One region of the Ercella succinigenes genome, then DNA from elsewhere that is predicted to be linked to it. Evidence: predicted binding sites of a transcription regulator. Region 1 holds the regulator's gene; the other holds the start of a gene.
What was found. The regulator HrcA, encoded in region 1, represses chaperone genes, less so after heat shock. The targets are predictions, from matches to a motif close to TGTTAGCACTCNNNNNNNNNGAGTGCTAACA.
Positions count from the first base shown of each region.

Region 1 (3,217 bases):
CTCTGTTGTTGATCCTAAAATTATTTCAGATATTCTTGAGCTTTTAAATAAATGCTTTGGCATAGATATTGGTGCAGAAATTACCATAGAGGCTAACCCCGGCACCATCAGCAGAGAGAATATGTTTGCTTATGTTGAAGCAGGGATAAACAGAATAAGCTTAGGATTACAAGCTAAACAGGAAAAACTTCTCAGAAACTTGGGTCGTATTCATTGTTTCAAAGATTTTGAAAAAAGTGTAAATCTCGCTTTCAATGCCGGTATCAGTAGAATAAGCGCAGATATAATGATAGGTTTGCCACAGCAGTCTCTTGAAAATGTTAAATCTACGATCGATTGTTTAACTGATTTACCAATAGAACATGTATCATACTATTCTTTGATTCTTGAAGAAGGAACAAGTTATTATGATACTTACCATGCTAAACCCGATTTGCTTCCCTCGGAAGAGGCAGAACGTGAAATGTATCATACATCATGTGCAATGCTTGAAAAAGCAGGAATAATTCCTTATGAAATAAGCAATGCAGCACGTCCAGGCTCAGAATGCAGACATAATCTTGTTTATTGGCATGCTGAGCCGTATTATGGTTTTGGCCCCGCAGCACATTCCTTTTTGAATTTTGTGCGCAGGGGAAATTGCACTGATATTAATAAATATATCGCTTTGTGGCAAAATGAGAATGAAGCTTTTGCTGCTGCCGATCAAATCGATTATATTGATCAAAAGGAACGATACAAAGAAGCTATGCTGTTAGGATTTCGTTTGCTTAAAGGTATTAGTTTCGAAGGCTTTTTTGATAAGTATGGAATTGATCTCAGAACAATTTTTGCTGATGAATTAAAACGCTTATTAGCACGAAGCTTAATTGTTATTGATGATAAATCAGTACGTTTAAGTAAACTTGGTATAGATGTTGCTAATCAGGTGTTTATGGAGTTTGTATAGACTTTACCACATTGTTTTCACCTGCTGTTCATGAAGATTTAACAAGTCCTCCACTTTAAGTTGCCTATGTAGATTGACATAATACGACTCTGGTGATAAATTATCTTTAGCACTCACGTTGTGTGAGTGCTAATTTATGAAAAAGGGGTGAGTCGTAAGGTGCTGAACAACAGGAAAAATCAAATTCTAAAGGCTGTTGTAGATGATTTTATTAATACCGCTGAACCTGTAGGTTCAAAAAGCTTGGTTAGTAAATATCATTTTAATGTCAGTCCTGCGACAATCCGAAATGAAATGGCTGAGCTTGAGGAGTTGGGGTATTTGGAACAGCCTCACACCTCTGCCGGAAGAATACCGTCAGACAAGGGATACCGGGCTTATGTTGATCATTTACTGAGAATAGAAGATATTTCCAGAGAAGAAGCTGAGAATATTAGAACTTATTTGAGAGAAAATCTTGATGAAGTTACTGGACTGATCAAAAAAGCAGCCGTAATTTTGTCGGAAAAAACAGATTATACTTCACTTGTTCTTTCACCTCAGTATAAACGCAGTTTTTTGAAGCAGATAAAAATGCTGATGATTGAACCGGGAAAAGCTTTGGTAGTTGTTGTATTGTCAGCAGGTGTTGTAAAAGACAGACTTGTTAGGATACCGGATATGCTTGATGCAGGACAGCTGATGCAGATTGCTGCTGCTATAGAAGAGGGGCTTTCTGGTATGACTCTGGACGACATTACTCTTGTTACCGTCGCAGCTGCAGCAAAACAAACTCCTTTGCCGGAATCTTTGCTTAATCAGGTTATGTATGAAGCTTACTTGTCTATAAAACAGGCAGATCATCTTGAATTATATCTGGACGGAAGTCACAGGCTCTTAGCTCAACCAGAATTTCAAGATGTGCGCAAAGCTCATGATTTTTTAGAAACATTAAATAGGGACGGTTTGATTGCCGGCTATATGAGTGAATTGAAAGATGAAGAGGAGCTACAGGCTGAAAGTGCTGATGCTTTTTACAAAAATGCTGAATTCAAAACATCTTCTGATAATTCAAGAATTCAAACAGAACCGGCTTATATGGTTAGAATAGGCCAGGAAATTACTCTGGAAGCTTTACAGGATTGCAGCTTTATAACCACCAGTTATAAACTTGGAGATATGGTTGCAGGTAAAATAGGAGTAATAGGACCCAAAAGAATGACATATGGCAAAGTAATATCGCATATCAACTTTGTTAAAATGACTATAAATGATCAGATCAGAAGTCTTGCAAATGGTAAAGACAGAATGGAGGACAATCAGTAATGAAAAAGAATAATTCAGATGGTAAAAACCCTGCAGAATTAAATCAGGCTGAAGATAATAAGCCAGAGGAAATTGTGGAGGATATTAATTCTCCTGAAGCTGAGCAGGCAGGCTCTGATAGTGATGAATTGGAAAAAAATTCTGAGATACAGGCTTTGATGGATCAGTTAAAGGCCAAAGAGACGGAGTATGCCGAAATTAGCGAAAAATACTTAAGAATGGCTGCTGAATATGATAATTTCCGCAGGCGAAGCCAAAAAGAAAAAGAAGCTATTTATATCGATTCTGTAACAAGAGTTGTAAAAGAATGGCTGCCTGTACTCGATAATTTAGATAGAGCTGCACAAGTTGTTGAGCAGGTAGAAAATGAAGAAGCTGTAAAGATTGGTGAAGGTATTTTGCTAACACGCAAACAGGCATATGAAATAATGGAAAGCCTCGGTGTATGCGAAATAGATTGTCTCAACAATCCTTTTGATCCGAATTTGCATGATGCTGTTATGCATGTTGAGGATGACAGTGTGGGCCCTTCTACAGTAGTAGAGGTTTTACAAAAAGGTTATATTCGTGGAGAAACTGTGATACGTCATAGCATCGTAAAGGTCGCAAATTAGTCAAATAATTATTGAAAGCATAGAAACTATTTTAAGTTAATAAAGCATAATTGCTTATATTATAGATGATGAATATTTAAGAATCTGTCATAGGGTGATATACACAAAGACAGGACGGGAGGAATTTACATGGCTAAAATTATTGGTATTGATCTAGGAACTACAAATTCATGTGTTGCTGTTATTGAGGGCGGCGAACCTATCGTAATCCCAAATGCTGAGGGTAATCGTACTACTCCATCGGTAGTAGCTTTTTCCAAAACGGGTGAAAGACTTGTTGGACAGGTTGCAAAGCGTCAGGCTGTGACAAATCCAGACAGAACCGTTTCATCTATCAAACGTGAAATGG
Region 1 is NZ_CDHP01000059.1:93,110-96,326, forward strand. Features, by position in the region: gene hemW (radical SAM family heme chaperone HemW) at 1-949, shown strand, start outside; gene hrcA (heat-inducible transcriptional repressor HrcA) at 1,109-2,254, shown strand; gene AC0KSB_RS12775 (nucleotide exchange factor GrpE) at 2,254-2,868, shown strand; gene dnaK (molecular chaperone DnaK) at 2,998-3,217, shown strand, end outside.

Region 2 (3,217 bases), on a different contig from region 1:
CTTCTAGGGCTTTCAGAACGATACGTATACCAGTTTTTACATCGCCTGAATGATCAGCAATCATTCCCTCAACACCAGGCAAAGCATTGATATAAGCAGTACCACCACCTGCAACAATACCTTCTTCAACAGCGGCTCTGGTTGCAGCAAGTGCGTCTTCTATACGCAGTTTCTTTTCTTTCATCTCAGTTTCGGTTGCTGCACCAACTTTGATAACAGCTACACCACCTGAAAGCTTTGCCAAACGCTCCTGGAGTTTTTCACGATCGAAATCAGAAGTTGTTTCTTCAATCTGTGAGCGAATAGATGCGACACGAGCTTTGATGTCTTCATCTGATCCAGCACCGTCAACAATAATTGTATTTTCTTTCTGAACTTTGATCTGACGTGCACGTCCGAGCTGCTCAAGTTCGGTTTCTTTAAGATCAAGGCCGAGTTCTTCTGTAATTACTTCACCACCGGTCAAAGTAGCTATATCCTGCAGCATGGCTTTTCTTCTATCACCAAAACCAGGAGCTTTAACAGCAACACAGGTGAATGTACCACGCAGTTTATTAACAACCAGAGTAGAAAGCGCTTCACCTTCAACATCTTCTGCAATAATTACCAGTTTTTTGCCTGTCTGAACAACTTTTTCAAGAAGTGGCAGTAAATCCTGAACATTGCTGATCTTTTTATCTGTAATCAGAATATATGCATCATCAAGTACAGCTTCCATCTTATCTGTATCAGTAACCATATAAGCAGAAACATAACCACGGTCAAACTGCATACCTTCAACAATTTCAAGCTCGGTACCCATGGTTTTTGATTCTTCAACAGTTATTACACCATCATTAGTCACTTTTTCCATGGCATCTGCAATCAGTTCGCCTACATAGCTGTCATCTGCTGAAATTGCAGCAACACGGGTAATATCTTTTTTGCCGGAGATTTTTTTGGAATTGTCCTGTATACCTTTTACAGCAGTATCAACGGCCATCATTATACCCTTGCGCAGAATCATCGGATTTGCACCTGCAGCAATATTCTTAATACCTTCACGAATAATTGCCTGAGCCAGCAAAGTAGCAGTTGTTGTACCGTCACCAGCGACATCATTTGTTTTTGTTGCAACTTCTTTTACCAGCTGAGCACCCATATTTTCAAAGCGGTCTTCAAGTTCGATTTCTTTTGCGATTGTTACACCGTCATTGGTTATCATAGGTGAACCGAATTTTTTGTCTAAAACAACATTACGACCCTTTGGACCGAGAGTGATTTTAACTGTATCAGCCAGTTTATTTACGCCTCTTTCCAGAGCATGTCTGGCGTTTTCTGCATATTGTAAATCTTTAGCCATTTCTATCTACCTCCTGTGAGTATATGTTTTTTCAAAACTATTGTTAATTATTAATAAAAAACCGGTCAAATTTCTGATTATTCTACAATTGCCAGAATATCGCCTTGTTTCAAGATAGTGTAGTCTACATTATCCATCTTTACTTCTGTGCCGGCATATTTGCTGATAAGAACTTTATCACCAACATTTACCTGCATTGTAACTTCTTTGCCGTCCACAAGACCGCCAGGCCCTACAGCAACAATCTCGGCAACCTGCGGCTTCTCTTTAGCTGAACCAGGCAGAACAATACCGCTTCTTGTAGTTTCTTCCATTTCAATCATTTTGATGACAACTCTGTCACCTAAAGGTTTAATGGTCATAGTTTTTGCCTCCTTTATTGTGTATAAAATACGCTTTATTAATTCATTAGCACTCTAAACTATTGAGTGCTAATTCCAGAGTCTAATATATTGTTTTTGCAGTGATTTGTCAAGTTATTCGATTGTGAAAAATTATGAAAAATTTGTGTCTAAAAGTCCATGCCAGATTTCTGCCTGATAAAACCAGGACAAGACTGCCGAACTTTCCAGCCAGCTGCTGATATTTTCTGACAAAGGTGCAAGGAGTGCAGCGATAAAAAGAATCACATGTACTATTACAAGGGCAAAAATCAAATTAATCAGTAAACCGGTAAAACGATTTGCAAAACCCAGCAAAGGTAATTTATCCATAAAATCTGTGAGCTTACGGCCTATCATAACGATCAGAATGATGATGACTGACGTAATGATTAAAAACAGACCTGCAGATAAAGCAAAGCGAAACATCATTGATGACAAGTCCTGCCAGGCTGTCTGACCGCCGGAAGAATCTGCAAAACTGCCGATCAAAAGCTGTTCAACGGCACTCGGCAGGCCAAATCCAGCAATAGCCTCGGCAACGGTTTCTCCTGATGCCTGCAACGGTTCAATAGTTTTTGCCTCTATTCTTTCTGCCAAAGGTTGCAAAAAAGGCGCTTTTTCAAGCACCCTTGTCATTGGCCCCATCAGGAACCAGGCTACAGCCAACGATATAAGAGTAGTGGCCAGACTGATCAAGGTCAGTAAAAATCCTCTTTTCCAGCCAATAAAAGCCATAATAAGTATAAATGCTATTACTATAATATCTGTAATCATGTCTCTCCTCAGATTGATAAAAAACTACTGTTTTCTGGTGATTATATTGGATTACCTTCTGCTAAGTCAGCATTGTCGCCATCACCTGGATTTGGATTTGGACTTGGAGCTGGTAATGGAGTTGGGGTTGGATTTTCCGGTTTTGGCGTAGGTGTAAGTGCAGGAGTCGGCTTTGGCGTAGGTGTAGGTGTAGGTTTAGGTGTCGGCTTTGGCGTAGGCTTTGGTGTAGGCTTTGGTGTAGGTGTTGGCTCAGGCTTCACCGTAGTCGTTGCTTTTGTTTCTTCAGATGCAGAAGGCTGCGTTTGGGGCGCAGCCGTCGTTGGTTCTATTGTTTCAGTTGTTGTCTCTTCCTGTATGGTTGTTGTCTGTACTGTCGTTGTACTCCGAGTCGATGCAGTTGTTGTACTACTCATCGACAAGTTACCGTTTGGAGCCCCCGGTATTTCTTTTACCGGGTCAAAGGGGAATTTTTGACCGAAGATAAATTCCTGCAGATGAGGTATCATACCGTTAAAGTCACAAAGATTTACCCAGCTTTGTCCATTACTCTCTGTAAAATATCCTTCTATCGGAATCTGCATCTGTTCTATTTCACCATTCATTATCGGTAGTGTTTTCAGACCCAGATCCATGATCTGACCTTCGCTTAGATTTGTTGTTATATACTGAAGGCCACCTGTTATCATATTAGTCTTTGTGATTACATTTGCTTCATTGA
Region 2 is NZ_CDHP01000063.1:56,936-60,152, forward strand. Features, by position in the region: gene groL (chaperonin GroEL) at 1-1,342, opposite strand, end outside; gene AC0KSB_RS13525 (co-chaperone GroES) at 1,420-1,704, opposite strand; gene AC0KSB_RS13530 (CvpA family protein) at 1,837-2,499, opposite strand; gene AC0KSB_RS13535 (LCP family protein) at 2,541-3,217, opposite strand, start outside.
Region 2: a site for HrcA is predicted at 1,749-1,779, ahead of AC0KSB_RS13525 (co-chaperone GroES). Genes of this name have one in related genera too.